DNA from 3 places in the Bacillus sp. JZ34 genome. Region 2 is predicted to be linked to each of the others. Evidence: riboswitches for the same ligand, from Rfam matches in the RefSeq annotation. Region 2 holds a riboswitch; each other region holds the start of a gene.
The links. A riboswitch is a leader RNA that binds a small molecule or an ion and turns the genes downstream of it on or off. The one in region 2 is predicted to bind S-adenosylmethionine.
Positions count from the first base shown of each region.

Region 1 (4,968 bases), 1.8 Mb from region 2:
ATCAGGCTGATCGTCCCGACAGATGCCAGAAGGACGCTTGTGACGACGATGAGAGCATAATAGTCTCCTTTTAATAAAAGGCTGACCAGCATATAAGACAAGCTTAATGAAAGGAACGGCGAGACGACCCATACTTTCAGCATCGTTTTGACCACTTGTTTATGAAAGACATTGCCGCCGTTTTTTGCCATTCCCATCCCTATAATAGAAGATGATGTGACTTGCGCAAGCGGAACCGGCAAACCGAAAATCGAACTGATGATGACAAGCCCGGCTCCTGTTCCGGAAAGGATGATCCCCTCTCCTTTTGAAAATTTCGTTATTTTTTTGCCGTTTGTTTCAAGAACGCGCCTGCCCAGTAAAAGGGCGCCCAGCGCGACAAACAGTCCGCCGTAGAGCGTTCCTTCCCCGACTGTCAAAACATGCGCCGCCACCAGAGGTCCGACAGCATTTGCGACATTGTTCATGCCTGCTGAGAAGGCTTCAAAAAACCCGGTGATCAACAGAATGACCGCCAAAACCTTTGCTTTCTTTCCCGAGGCTGGACGTTTGATCGTTTTTTTCATGATGTTTGCCATCGCAAATGTAAAGGTAAAAGCGACGATTGGTACAACGACCCAAAATGAGACGATGACAAGCAAAGATTTCACATATAAAACTTGGTAAGCAACACCTACTCCGACAACAGATCCGACCGTCACTTCACTTGTCGAAAGCGGGATGCCGAGTACATTTGCGATAAAGAGCGACAGTGCCGCCGAGCCGATAATAATGCAGACGATTTCAAGCGAAATCACCCGTTCGGGAATGATGCCTGAGCTGATCGTTTTCACGACGTTTCCTCCGCCGATGACGGCGCCCGAGAGAACGCCTGCTGCACAGATTATTAGTGCGTGAAACTTCTTTTTGACGGCTTCAGATCCATAGGCGATTCCCATTGAAGCAGCTGCACCGCTCGCTCCGATATTCATCGCAAAAAACATGCTAAATAAAATGGCGGCAAGTTCCATGACTCATCTCCTTACTCGTGTAATCCGCATTCTGTTTTAGCCGATCCGTTCCAGCGGCCTGATCGAAGATCATCCATTGTAAAGGCCGGAGAGGTGCACGGAGCGCAGCCGATGCTCGGGTAGCCTTGATCATGAAGCGGATTATACGGGAGATCGTGCTTTGTCACATATCTCCAAATATCCTTCCACGTCCAATGAATGAGCGGACAAACTTTGATAGACTTGAATTTTTCATCTTTGTTCAAAAAATTCGTTTTGCTCCGCCCGGGCGATTGCTCGCGGCGCAGGCCCGACAGCCACGCCGGGTAGCCTGAAAGCGTCTCGCGGAGAGGAATGACCTTCCTCATTTCACAGCAGGAATTCGGAGCGGTCTTCCATAGTTCGTCCCCATATTCTTTCGCCTGCTCTTCGACGGTAAGCTCCGGTGTTTTCATGATAATCTGAAGGCCTGGATATCGTTCTTTGACAGCGTCGATCGTTTCATACGTTTCTTTAAAATGAAATCCCGTATCAAGGAAAACGATGACCGCATCTTTTTTCACCTTATAAATCAAATCGATCAGGACGATTCCCTCAATTCCGAAGCTGCACGCATATACAAGCTGATTTCCGTAATGTCCGTACGCCCATTTCAAGACGGACAGCGCTCCTTTATAAGAGTCATCTTCCTGAAAAGAGATATTTGGTTCTTCCCATGTGCTGTAAGTAAAAATTTTCGGTTCCCCCTTTTTTCGCCAACAAAAAAACGGCTTCCAGCAGAAAAAAACTGTGAAAACCGCCTCTAGTTTGTCTAGTCAGCTATTTCAATCTTATTTTTTCATTTTTTTCGATTTGAATGACTTTGCCGTCCTGAACAACGAATGTGATCGATCCGTAATTCATGTCTTTCAGCATGTCTTTCATTTTGATGATCACCTTTTCAAGCTGTTCATCTGTCTTCACTTCTAGCTCCTCCTCTGCCCCTAAAAATTAAAATCTTTCTTCCAAATTTGAAAGAAAGACGAGGAACTCCGCTATTCCTTATCTCTCAAAATGAGGGCATTTTGCTGGAAGTAGCACCTTACGCTTCACACGCAGGTTGCCGGGTTTCATCGGACCAGTCCCTCCACCGCTCTTGATAAGTTTGCTTTTGTTATTTTAAAATTTTAGCACAATTCGAACAAAAGTCAACCCGACTTTTTTTATAGGATTAATAAAAAATAAAAATAATCCGATTTTACTATTTTTAAATCTGCAAAAAGACGCAAAAAAAGCCGTTCTCCCATTAGGAGAATACGGCTTTTTTCATTAATCCATCCAAGACTTGCTTTCAGGATCCGCCTTCCATTCTTTCAGTTTGGCGGCATCCTGTTCGCTGATATATCCGCCGGCAAGCGCAGCCTCTGTCAATGTATCGTAATCAGTCAGCGTGCGGTATTCAACGCCCGCTTCGCTGAAGGCGGCGGCGGCTTTAGGAAGCCCGTAAGTGAAAATGGCGGCGACACCGAGCACTTCACATCCCGCCTCTGTGAGAGCGGCTGCCGCTTCAAGGACGCTTCCTCCCGTTGAAATTAAATCTTCAATTACAACGACTTTTTGTCCTTTTACAACAGCGCCTTCAATTTGGTTTCCTTTGCCGTGCGCCTTCGGTTTGCTTCTGACGTAGCACATCGGCAGGCTCAGCCTGTCGGCGGCAAGCGCGGCATGGGGGATTCCCGCAGTTGCCGTACCGGCGATCATTTCGGCTCCGGGAAACTTGTCTTGAATCAGTCCGGCAAGCCCTGAAGCTATATCATCCCTTACTTCCGGATATGAAAGCGTCAAACGATTGTCGCAGTAGATGGGCGACAAGATGCCGCTCGCCCATGTAAACGGCTCGTTCGGGCGCAGGAAAACCGCTTTGATTCTTAATAAATGGTTTGCAATGTCTGTTTTCATGCCTTGGTTCCCTCCCACTCATGTCCTATTCTTCTGTAGGCTGACACAGGATCTTCCGCCTGTGTAATCGAACGGCCGACAACGATCGCCGACACGCCTTTTTCCCTTGCGTAGCCAGGCGTCGCCACCCGGACCTGGTCGTTGTTTTTGTCATCCGCCATGCGAATTCCGGGTGTCACGGTCAGAAAATCTAAAGACGCGGCCCGGTAAATGTGTTCGGCTTCATGGACGGAGCAGACGACACCGTCAAGTCCGCTTTCTTTAGCCAACTTGCTGTAGTGAACAACTGTATCGAGAAGCGGCGTTTCAATCAGCAGCTCTTGCTGAAGCATTTCTGAAGAGGTGCTTGTCAGCTGGGTCACAGCAATTAATGAAGGGCGTTTTCGGCCTGCCGGAGTCCCCGCTTCAAGGCCTTCAAGCGCCGACTCCATCATTTGCTTTCCACCTGCTGCGTGCACATTGACAAGGCTGACGCCTAACCCCGCCAGCCTTTTCATCGCCTTGTATACGGTCGTTGGAATGTCGTGGCATTTTAGATCAAGGAAAATGCGGCAGCCGCGCTCCTGTAACTTTTCAAGGATGGCCGGCCCTTCCTGATAAAAAAGCTCCATGCCCACCTTCACGAAAAGCTCTTCTCCATGAAACCGGTCCAAAAACGCATATGTTTCCTGTGCTGATGCAAAATCAAGCGCGATGATGGGCGGCGTATGTTTCATCCTTCCAGCTCCTTCCGATACACTCGTTCAACGAACGGTATCCGTATTTTTCTAAAACGCGCGGCAAATCGGCAATGATTTCGGGACAAACAAACGGATTAACAAAGTTTGCGGTGCCGACGGCGACTGCGCTCGCACCCGCCAGCAAAAACTCAAGCACATCTTCCGCTGACTGGACACCGCCCATGCCGATGATCGGAATGCTGACTTTTTGGCTGACTTCATGCACCATTCTGATGGCCACCGGTTTAACAGCAGGGCCTGATAATCCGCCGGTTTTGTTCGCCAAGATCGGCTTTCCCGTTTTTAAGTCGAGCCGCATCCCGATCAGGGTGTTGATCATCGTCAAACCGTCCGCTCCCGCTTCTTCTATGGCAAGAGCGATGTCGGTAATATTCGCGACATTCGGCGACAGCTTCACATAGACGGGAACGCTCGCAACCTCTTTCACCGCTTTCGTCAGCTCACTGGCCATTTCCGGCTGCGTACCAAAGGCGATCCCTCCCGTTTTCACGTTAGGACAGGAAATATTCAGCTCGAGCGCATGAACATTCGGCGCTTTGCTGATTTCTTCAGCCACTTCAACATAATCGTCGATCTGCGAGCCGGCGACATTGGCGATAATCGGTGTATCGAACTGTTCGAGCCACGGCAATTCGTGTTCCATGACAGCCTCTAAACCCGGATTTTGCAGACCGATGGCATTAAGCATGCCGGCTTGCGTCTCGGCGACGCGCGGCGTCGGATTCCCGAAGCGCGGTTCGCTCGTCGTCGCTTTAATCATGATCGCACCGAGACGTGAAAGATCGTAAAAGTTCGCAAATTCTCTCCCGAATCCGAAGCAGCCTGAAGCCGGCATGATCGGATTTTTCAATTGAAGGCCCGGCAAATTGACTTCTAGCATCATAACAGCACCTCCTGGGCTTTGAAAACAGGACCGTCAAGGCATACCTTCACATAAGATGTTTCGCTTTCTTCCGTATGGCAGACACAGGCAAAGCAAGCGCCGATCCCGCATCCCATGCGCTCTTCCATTGACAGATAAACCTCTTTATCCGGATAGCGCTGTTTTAAAGCTTTCAGCATCGGCGTCGGTCCGCAGGCCATTATGCAGTCAAACTGAAGCCCCTCGTTTTCAATGACATCTGTAACAAATCCCTTTGAACCTCGGGTGCCGTCTGCGGTTGCCACATACACACGCCCGAAACGGCTGAATTCCTGTTCGTAAAAGACGTCTTTTGCAGAAGCAAATCCTAACACATGGATCGCGTGCACCCCTCTATTTGTCAGCTGTTTGCTCAGCTCGTAAAGCGGCGGAACACCGA
Region 1 is NZ_CP096403.1:2,622,971-2,627,938, forward strand. It holds gene M1D90_RS13200 (inorganic phosphate transporter) at 1-1,010, opposite strand, end outside; gene M1D90_RS13205 (phosphoadenylyl-sulfate reductase) at 1,022-1,723, opposite strand; gene M1D90_RS13210 (YezD family protein) at 1,809-1,925, opposite strand; SAM riboswitch class I at 2,028-2,134, opposite strand; gene pyrE (orotate phosphoribosyltransferase) at 2,298-2,927, opposite strand; gene pyrF (orotidine-5'-phosphate decarboxylase) at 2,924-3,643, opposite strand; gene M1D90_RS13225 (dihydroorotate dehydrogenase) at 3,612-4,547, opposite strand; gene M1D90_RS13230 (dihydroorotate dehydrogenase electron transfer subunit) at 4,547-4,968, opposite strand, start outside.
Region 1: it holds a riboswitch for S-adenosylmethionine, as region 2 does, so the genes downstream of both, M1D90_RS13210 (YezD family protein) here and metN (methionine ABC transporter ATP-binding protein MetN) in region 2, are expected to answer to the same signal.

Region 2 (4,968 bases):
TCACCTTGTCAGAATCTTCGTCGCCTTTGCGGACGGCGATGATGTTAGCGTAAGGATTGTCTTTTGGAGACTCAAGCTCGATTGAATCAGTTTTCGGATTGAGCTTGTTTTGGATCGCGTAGTTCACATTGATGAACACTGCGTCAGCTTCATTGGCTTCGTATGCTTTTGCCGTCATTTCAGGCGCCACATCATTTTTGATTTTGAGGTTTTTCTTGTTTTCTGTAATATCTTTTACTGTCGCATCCACTTTTTCAATGCCTGATTTCAGCTTGATCAGTCCGGCATTTTCAAGCATTGCAAGCATGCGGCCCTGTTCAGCGGCGTTGTTGCTCATAATAATTTTTGCACCGTCAGGAAGGTCTTTTAAAGATTTATACTTTTTAGAGTAAATGCCGAATGGCTCAAGGTGTACCGCGCCGACGTTAACAAGATCGTAGTCTTTATTTTCTTTCATTTCCTGTTCAAGATACGGGACGTGCTGGAAGTAGTTCGCATCGAGATCTTTCGTTGCAAGCGCCTTGTTGATCAGTTTGTAGTCCGTGAAATTTTTGATTTTAAGCTCATAGCCTTTTTCTTTCAAAAGCGGCTTTGCTTCTTCAAGGATTTCAGCGTGAGGCGTCGGCGTCGCTCCGACTGTGATGACTTTGCTGTCTTTATCCCCTTCGCTGCTGGAAGATCCGCAAGCGGCTAAAACGCCTGCAAAAATGATGAATAAAGCTGTTAATAAACCTTTTTTCATGTTGATGTCCTCCCTAACGTTTGTCTAATTTATTTGTTATAAAATCCCCGATAAACTGGATGATAAACACAATAGCTAAGATGAAAATAGTGGCGATGAGTATAATATCGGGATTGTTCATCTGAAAACCGTTTACATAGGCAAGGTTCCCGAGTCCGCCTGAACCGATTGCTCCGGCCATCGCCGTCGAACCGATCAGTGCAATCGCCGTAACCGTAATGCCAGAGATCAAGGCCGGCATCGATTCGGGCAGGAGCACTTTAAATATGATCGTCGATGTTTTGGCTCCCATCGATTTTGCCGCTTCAATCACGCCCTTATCAACTTCGCGCAAAGCGATTTCAACCAGGCGGGCATAGAACGGAGCGGATGCGATAATCAAAGCCGGAAGTGCGGCGTTCGGCCCCAAGATCGTGTTCATTAAAAACTTTGTGAAACCAAGCAGCAAAATAATCAATATAATAAAAGGAATAGACCTGAACACATTGACGATTGCCGAGATTACACCGTTCACGACTCGATTCTGCCAAATGTTTCCTTTTGAAGTCAGATACAGCAGCATACCGAGAATCACTCCGATGATAAAAGCAAACAATAGGGAAATTCCTGTCATATATATCGTTTCATACGTAGCTTCCCACAGCTGCTCCATATCTACGTTTGGAAACAGTTTTTCAAACATTCGTGATCACCTCTGCTTCTACTTGACGGCTCTTGATGAAATCGACCACATCATTGACCTCGTTTTCATATCCGTCGACATGAATGAACAATGAACCGTATGCGCCGTCCTGAGTTTGCGAGATTTTGCCTTGAAGGATGTTGACTTCAACATCGAACTTCCGAATGATCTGTGTGATCAGCGGCGATTCGGCCGCTTCACCGACGAAGGTGAGCTTGATCGTCCGCCCGGATGTCGTTTCTTCGAGGAAATGCTTCAGCGTTTCCTGTGTTTCCACCGGTTCTGTTACCTGCTGAACAAAGCGCTTTGTCATTTCTTCCTGCGGCTTGAGGAATACGTTCAGCACATCGCCTTCTTCCACGACCTTTCCGTTTTCCATGACGGCCACTCTGTGGCAGATTTTCCTGATGACATGCATTTCATGAGTAATCAGGACAATGGTCAGTCCGAGCCTTTCATTGATATCGGACAGAAGACCCAGGATCGAGTCAGTCGTCTGCGGATCAAGCGCTGATGTCGCTTCATCGCATAAGAGAACTTTCGGATTGTTTGCGAGCGCCCGAGCGATGCCGACGCGCTGCTTTTGGCCTCCGCTAAGCTGTGAAGGGTAGGCATTTTCCTTGCCTTCAAGTCCGACAAGCTTTATCAGTTCAGCGACTCTTTTCAGACGTTTTGCTTTGCTGACACCGGCGATCTCCAGCGGAAACGCAATATTGTCGCGGACCGTTCTTGACCACAATAGGTTGAAGTGCTGGAAAATCATGCTGATTTCCTGCCTTGCATTCCTCAGCTTCTTCCCTTTGATCTCACTGATTGTTCTGCCGGCTACTTCAACCGTGCCTGAAGTCGGCTGTTCAAGTCCGTTCAAAAGACGGATCAAGGAGCTTTTTCCAGCTCCGCTATATCCAATAATTCCGAAGATTTCACCTTTTTTAATCGTAAGGGTGACATCCTGGACAGCATTGACATCTCCATGCTTTGACCGATAAATCTTTGAAACATTTTGAAGATTTATCAAAAGCCATCACCTGCTTTCTTGCTCAATTCTCATAGTTGTCTAAATTCCTGATCAAACAATGAAAAAAGCCTTTCTGCACACATGAGCAGAAAGGCTTTTGAATAGTCCGGGCCTTTCTCTCATCTTTCAAAGCATAACGCTTCGTGTGAATTGGCACCATTTCAACACGTGTTGATGGTTGCCGGGTTTCATAGGGCACTTCCCTCCACCTCTCTGGATAAGAGAATCATATATTTATTTTTTGATTATTATGATCGGAATTCTTAAAGTAGGATATCATGCGAAAAAATAGTTGTCAACTATTTTTCGTAAGACAATCGGCCTACGGCGAAAAGAGACGAACGTAAACGCTCGTCTCTGTCCGACTTATACACGGAATGTGCCGATTTTTCAAATTTTTAAAATGTCTCTGAATAAAGATCGCTGTTTTTAAAAAAGCCGTCCGTCAGCCATAAAATCGCTTCAAGCTTCAATAAAGCTCTGAATGAGCCTTTTACTTGAACAGTGCCGCGCTGTACGAGATGCTGCAATGAAATATCGCCGTGAAGAAGGTCAATAATCTCGCTTTGCTCTCCAAAAAAGGTCAAATGAGCTTTCTCTGCAAGAGAAGATTTTTCCATTTCCCCTTTTTCGTTGATCGCTAACGTAAAAGCTTCTTTCTCGCCTTGAAACGTAATCAGCAAAGCCGTTGTCGATAATAGAGGTTTTAAAAAAAGAGCCTTGTCCTCTCTTTCTATCAATCCCATTTTCTCCAACTGTATAACCTCCTGTAAATTGGTCATACTTACAGATTCTCTGTCTGCCGCAGGAGTTCCTTTAGGAATTGCTCGACAAGTTTTTGCTGGTTATTTCCCGAGAAATATGTCAAAACCGCCCTTAATCCACAACATTTTGTTTAATCGTATCGTATAAGTAGGAAACGGAGTGAAAAGCGTATTCTTTTTTGACGACTTGCCCGTTTTTGTAAAGGATAAAGCATGGAACGCTTTCTATTTCCTGCTGCTTGGCAAATGCCGGGGAATAATTGAGATTGTTTTTATAAAAAGGAATGTCCTTTATCATTTCATCAACGACTTCCAGCATTCTTCCGGCCAGCTGACACGTTCCGCAGAACGGCGTGTATACATATAGAAGACAGGTCTCATGTTCAAGCCGTTTTAGCTCTTTTTCTTGGAGTTCTTGCATCTGTTGAACCGCACCTCAATACGTTTTATAATAAATATTTTGTATGTACCCGGATGTTTGAACGAATTAATATTTCTGCAACATGCTGACTCGGGGCGGAAGCGACTTCTTTGTATACCCTATCGATGTATAGATGCGAAGCTTGGGGGAGCTCCCTCGTCAGCTGCCGGCGGAGCTTTTCCCCTGATTCATCGGCATCCACCAGGATATAAACGTCTTTATCAAACAGCGTTTCGGCGAATTCATCGAGTTTTGCCTGGCTGATCGTTCCGTTTGTGCAAATGATATCCACGGGCTCTTCGATGACATGCTTCACTTTTTGCTTATCTGATTTCCCTTCGACGATCATGACTTTTTCATTTTCCGGCATATGGATCACCTTTAAAGATTTACTTGTAAAAAAAGGCAGTGAATGTTCACCGCCTGACTTGATTAACACCAGCCTTGGTGGTCATCACAGTCTACATATTTAGCATCCGGACCGCTTACGGTATCCGCCGTTTTGTAAAATCTCTCATCTTGGAATGAATATCCAGATTTCAACTCGTATTGATCCTTTCCGGTCATTCGGCCGATCAGCTCATTCTCATGGTACAGCTGCATTCCGCCGTTTTTTAATCGGCTTTCCACATGTTCTGTAATATCAATACGTTCTTTTTTCAGCGTCAATTTGGACACCCCCTCTTGATATAGAGTATCCAAACGACACATGGCTATCCTGAATAATCCTTAGTCTTCTTTTATCATGTCCTCATATTGCTCGGCTGTCATCAGATTTTCGATTTCAGAAGCATCGGACGGCTCGACGATAATCATCCAAGCCTTTTCATACGGAGACTCGTTGACGAATTCAGGGCTGTCTTCCAGATCTTCGTTCACTTCGACCACTTTTCCGTTGATCGGGGCATACAGCTCAGAAACGGTCTTTACGGATTCAACGCTGCCAAAAGGCTCGTCCGCTTTGATTTCGTCTCCCACTTCAGGAAGCTCGACAAATACGATGTCTCCAAGTTCGGATTGGGCGAAGTCTGTAATGCCGATTCTGACTTTATCTCCTTCTGTTTTCACCCATTCGTGTTCTTCTGAATAACGCAACTCTTTCGGTGTGCTCATGCTAACCCCTCCATAAAGTGTTTTAATCGATCCTACATTGAAGATATCATATTTTGATGGGTTATAACCAGTATGTCTTAAACTGATCTTCTTTAAAACCGACCGTTACTTTACTGCCGTCTGTCGCAATCGGGCGTTTGATCAGCATACCGTCCGAAGCCAGCAGTTCCAGCTGCTCATCTTCAGACATGTTTTGCAGCTTGTCTTTTAAGCCGAGTTCACGGTATT
Region 2 is NZ_CP096403.1:872,549-877,516, reverse strand. It holds gene metQ (methionine ABC transporter substrate-binding lipoprotein MetQ) at 1-742, opposite strand, end outside; gene M1D90_RS04300 (methionine ABC transporter permease) at 756-1,424, opposite strand; gene metN (methionine ABC transporter ATP-binding protein MetN) at 1,417-2,442, opposite strand; SAM riboswitch class I at 2,559-2,666, opposite strand; gene M1D90_RS04290 (SCP2 sterol-binding domain-containing protein) at 2,841-3,197, opposite strand; gene M1D90_RS04285 (thioredoxin family protein) at 3,319-3,627, opposite strand; gene M1D90_RS04280 (toprim domain-containing protein) at 3,653-3,997, opposite strand; gene M1D90_RS04275 (YusG family protein) at 4,060-4,296, opposite strand; gene gcvH (glycine cleavage system protein GcvH) at 4,357-4,740, opposite strand; gene M1D90_RS04265 (arsenate reductase family protein) at 4,802-4,968, opposite strand, start outside.

Region 3 (4,968 bases), 2.0 Mb from region 2:
GATTGCCGTATGCGATATCGAATTGCAGACATGAAATTGTCAGCTTCAATCTGGATCACCTCATTTTTTTCTTTACATTTTACATTTAACAATATATGATGATGGACTATCATTTCAAGAATTTTTCAAAAGCGGGTGAATCATATGAAATTTGAGCTTTCAGATGTGCTGAAACAGCTGCCTGAGCAGTTTTTCGCTTCCTTGGTGAAAAAGGTGAATGAAAAAATCGCCGCCGGCCATGATGTGATCAATCTCGGCCAGGGGAATCCCGATCAGCCGACACCTGATCACATCGTTGATACAATGGCGCAAGCCGTTCGCAACCCTGAAAACCATCAGTATTCCTCCTTTCGCGGCAGCCGTTCACTCAAGGAGGCGGCAGCCGCGTTCTATCGAAGGGAATACGGTGTAGAGCTCGATCCCGAACGCGAAGTCGCTGTATTGTTCGGCGGAAAAGCCGGTCTTGTCGAGCTTCCGCAATGTTTGTTAAATCCGGGGGATGCCGTGCTCGTTCCCGATCCCGGCTATCCCGACTACTGGTCGGGCGTTGAGCTGGCAAGAGCGAACATGGCAACGATGCCGCTTACAGCGGGCAATCAGTTTCTGCCTGACTACAGCCGGATTCCGAAGGAAGTGAAAGAAAATGCGAAGCTCATGTATTTAAATTATCCAAACAATCCAACCGGTGCCCAAGCCACGCCTGTTTTTTTCGAAGAGACTGTCCGGTTTGCCAAGTCGAACGGAATTTGCGTCGTCCACGATTTTGCCTACGGTGCGATCGGCTACGACGGCAAGAGGCCTGTCAGCTTTCTCGAAACGGAGGGGGCAAAAGACACAGGAATCGAAATTTACACGCTTTCCAAAACGTATAATATGGCTGGATGGCGGGTCGGGTTTGCAGTTGGCAACGCATCTGTGATCGAAGCGCTGAACCTTTATCAGGACCATATGTATGTCAGCCTTTTTAAAGCGGTCCAAGACGCCGCGGCAGCCGCGCTTCTATCAGACCAAGCGTGTGTCAAGGAGCAAAATGAGCGCTACGAAAAAAGGCGGGATGTATGGATTCGTGCGGTCCGCGAAATCGGTTGGCACGCGGATGCTCCGCAAGGTTCTTTTTTCGCCTGGATGCCTGTCCCTGACGGGTATACATCTGAGGCTTTTTCCGATCTGCTTCTCGAAAAAGCGAATGTCGTCACAGCGCCCGGCATCGGCTTCGGCAAATACGGAGAAGGCTATGTGAGAGTCGGCCTCTTGACAAGCGAAGAGCGGCTCCGGGAAGCGGCTTCGCGCATTGCCAAGCTGAATATATTCAAAAAGACCGGCCACAGTCATTGACAACCGGGAAAAACGATGGGATAATTCAAAATAATTTATAAAATCAATATTCTTATCAAGAGCAGGCAGAGGGACAAGCCCGATGAAGCCCGGCAACCGACTTTTTAAGCACGGTGCTAATTCTTGCAGCTGACGCTGAGAGATAAGGATTCGAACCTGAAATGCGAAACCTCTTTTAGCTAAAGCAGCAAAAGAGGTTTTTTATATGCATGAAGCAGGAAGGAGCTACAGAATGAGTGAACTTTTGGCAACATATGTTTTGACAGATCAAGGATGTGACGCAGAAAAGCGGGCCGAGCAAATCGCGATCGGACTGACGGTCGGGTCGTGGACAGATCTGCCGCTCTTAAAGCAGGAACAGCTGAAAAAGCATAAAGGACGCGTCGTCAAGGTCGAAGAAACAGAAAGCGCGCTGGGGGAAAAACAGGCAACGGTCACCATCGCTTATCCGGAAGCCAATTTTACAAGCGACATTCCCGCTGTGCTGACGACCGTTTTTGGAAAGCTGTCTCTCGACGGAAAAATTAAATTGGCGGATTTGGAGTTTTCGCAGTCTTTTAAACAATCATTGCCGGGTCCGAAATTCGGCGTATACGGGATCCGGAAAAAAATCGGCGAATTTGAAAGGCCTCTGTTGATGAGCATTTTTAAAGGCGTCATCGGCCGCGATATGGAAGACTTGAAGGAACAGCTTAGGCAGCAGGCGCTCGGCGGAGTGGATTTGATCAAGGACGATGAAATCTTATTCGAAACAGGCAGTGCCCCCTTTGAAAAACGAATCACGGAAGGAAAGAAAGTGCTTGAGGCAGCTTTTGAAGAAACAGGGCGCAAAACGCTGTATGCCGTCAACCTGACGGGCAGGACAATGGAGCTGAAATCGAAGGCGAGAAAAGCAGCCGAGCTCGGAGCCGATGTGTTGCTGCTGAATGTGTTTGCCTACGGGCTCGATGTTTTGCAAAGCCTTGCGGAAGACGACGACATCCCGCTGCCGATCATGGCGCACCCGGCAGTAAGCGGCGCACTCACTTCGTCGCCGCATTACGGTTTTTCCCATTCGCTCTTGCTCGGCAAGCTCAACCGGTATGCGGGTGCTGATTTCAGCCTGTTCCCTTCACCGTACGGAAGCGTTGCTCTGCCGAAGCGGGATGCGCTTGCCATATATGATGAATGCACGAAGGAAGACGTTTTTAAACCGACATTCGCCGTCCCGTCGGCCGGTATTCACCCCGGCATGGTGCCGCTCTTGATGAAAGACTTCGGCATTGACCATATCATCAACGCAGGCGGGGGGATTCACGGTCATCCAAACGGAGCGGCAGGCGGAGGAAGAGCGTTTCGGGCGATCATTGATGCCGTCCTGGAAGCGGAGCCAGTCGAAGAAAAAGCAAAGCGTTCTCCCGATTTGAAGCTCGCCCTTGAAAAATGGGGAAGGGTTGAGGTTTCCGTATGAGGCAGCCGCTTATCATTTGCGATTTTGACGGAACCATTACAACAAACGACAACATCATCAGCATTATGAAACAATTTGCTCCAGAAGAGTGGCTCGCTTTAAAAGACGGGGTTCTGTCCAGGGACATATCGATTAAGGACGGGGTCGGCAGAATGTTTCAATTGCTGCCGACAAGCCTGAAAGAAGACATTATGGGATATGTACTGAAACAAGCCGAGATCCGCCCCGGGTTTACAGAGTTTGTCTCTTTCCTGGATGAGCAGGGTCTTCCGTTTTACGTCGTGAGCGGAGGGATGGACTTTTTCGTCTATCCACTGCTTGAAGGCATTGTCGAAAAGGAACGCATTTACTGCAATGAGGCCGGCTTTTCAGGGCGCAATATCGAGATCCGCTGGCCGTATCCGTGTGACGGCAGCTGCGGAAATGAATGCGGCTGCTGCAAGCCTTCTATCATCCGCCGGCTGAAAGGCTGGGACGATTTTGTTGTCATGATTGGGGACTCTGTTACAGATGTTGAAGCTGCCAAATGTTCCGACTTGTGCATCGCGCGCGATTATTTGCTGCGGGAATGTGAGGGACTCGGCCTGAAGCATGCGGGATTCGGCGATTTCCGTGATGTAAAGCGAATACTTGAAGAGACCGCGGAGGTGAAAGAATGGACCCTGAGCAAAAATGGCACGAACTTGCCGAGGTAAAAAAAGAGCTTGCGGAAAGGGATTGGTTCCCTGCGACAAGCGGCAATCTGTCAATCAAAGTATCAGAAGACCCGCTGCGATTTCTCATCACAGCAAGCGGAAAAGATAAGCGAAAAGCATCCGCGGAGGATTTTCTGCTGGCGGACGAAGAGGGGAGACCGGCGGAGACCGGACATACGCTGAAACCGTCGGCGGAGACGCTGCTGCACACCCGTGTCTATCAAAATACAAACGCGGGCTGCTGTCTTCACGTCCATACGATTGACAACAATGTTATCTCAGAGCTTTACGCAAAAGAAAAGCAAGCGACATTCAGAGGCCAGGAAATCATAAAGGCGCTCGGTCTTTGGGAGGAAAATGCGGAGGTTGCGATCCCGATTATCGAAAACAGCGCTCATATTCCGGATTTGACGGCGGATTTTGCCGGACACCTTTCAGGCGATTCAGGGGCAGTGCTGATTCGCAGCCACGGCATTACCGTCTGGGGAAAAACGGCATTTGAGACAAAGCGGATGCTTGAAGCGTATGAATTCCTGTTCAGCTGGCATTTAAAACTGAAAGCTTTGCAGGCTTACCACGTTAATTAAAAAGGGGGAGAAAGCATGGCAACAATTCGAATCCATGATGAACAAAACACGACCATTGAAAAGCAGGAAGAAGTAGAACAATTTCTAAAGGAGCAGGAGGTCATTTATGAAAAATGGGATATCACAAAGCTGCCGGCCGGCTTAAAAGAAAAATACGATTTGACCGATGAAGAGAAACAGGAGATTTTAGACGTCTTTGCCGCTGAAATCAAAGACATTTCAGAACGCCGCGGCTATAAAGCGAGCGATGTCATCTCGCTTTCCGACCAAAATCCGAAACTCGATGAGCTCTTGAAAAATTTCAAACAGGAACATCATCATACAGACGATGAAGTCAGATTTATCGTCAGCGGCCACGGCATCTTTGCGATAGAAGGAAAAGACGGCACATTTTTTGATGTCCTCTTAAATCCGGGAGATTTGATCTCCGTTCCTGAAAACACCCGCCATTATTTCACGCTTCAGGAAGACCGAAAAGTCGTGGCTGTCAGAATCTTTGTGACGACAGAGGGCTGGGTGCCGATTTATGAGAAAGAGAGTGTGAGCCGATAATGAAAAAGCGTCCGTGTGGACGCTTTTTTATTTGTTTCTGTCATAAAGGGCCTTGATGTGGCCTTCATGAAAGGAGAGATGCTGTTTTTCATTTTGATAGTATTGAAGACGGTCAAATACAGAGCCGGTGTGAAGCTCGAACTTATGGCCGTCCGGATCTGAGAAATAAATTGAATCTTTGTCGCCTTCATGCCGTTTTCTGCCCTTTAGCACGTTTACACTTAAATCGCGTAATTTCTTTTCCCAGAACGGCAAATCTTCCTGTTGAATCGAAAAGGCGATATGGGTGTAAGAGTCGTGGATTTCCTGTCTCTTAATGTCTTTCTCTTCGTTTAATGCGAGCCAGATG
Region 3 is NZ_CP096403.1:2,831,859-2,836,826, reverse strand. It holds gene M1D90_RS14325 (carbon-nitrogen family hydrolase) at 1-49, opposite strand, end outside; gene M1D90_RS14320 (pyridoxal phosphate-dependent aminotransferase) at 145-1,335, shown strand; SAM riboswitch class I at 1,385-1,484, shown strand; gene mtnW (2,3-diketo-5-methylthiopentyl-1-phosphate enolase) at 1,568-2,785, shown strand; gene mtnX (2-hydroxy-3-keto-5-methylthiopentenyl-1-phosphate phosphatase) at 2,782-3,480, shown strand; gene M1D90_RS14305 (methylthioribulose 1-phosphate dehydratase) at 3,441-4,067, shown strand; gene M1D90_RS14300 (1,2-dihydroxy-3-keto-5-methylthiopentene dioxygenase) at 4,083-4,619, shown strand; gene fosB (metallothiol transferase FosB) at 4,647-4,968, opposite strand, start outside.
Region 3: it holds a riboswitch for S-adenosylmethionine, as region 2 does, so the genes downstream of both, mtnW (2,3-diketo-5-methylthiopentyl-1-phosphate enolase) here and metN (methionine ABC transporter ATP-binding protein MetN) in region 2, are expected to answer to the same signal.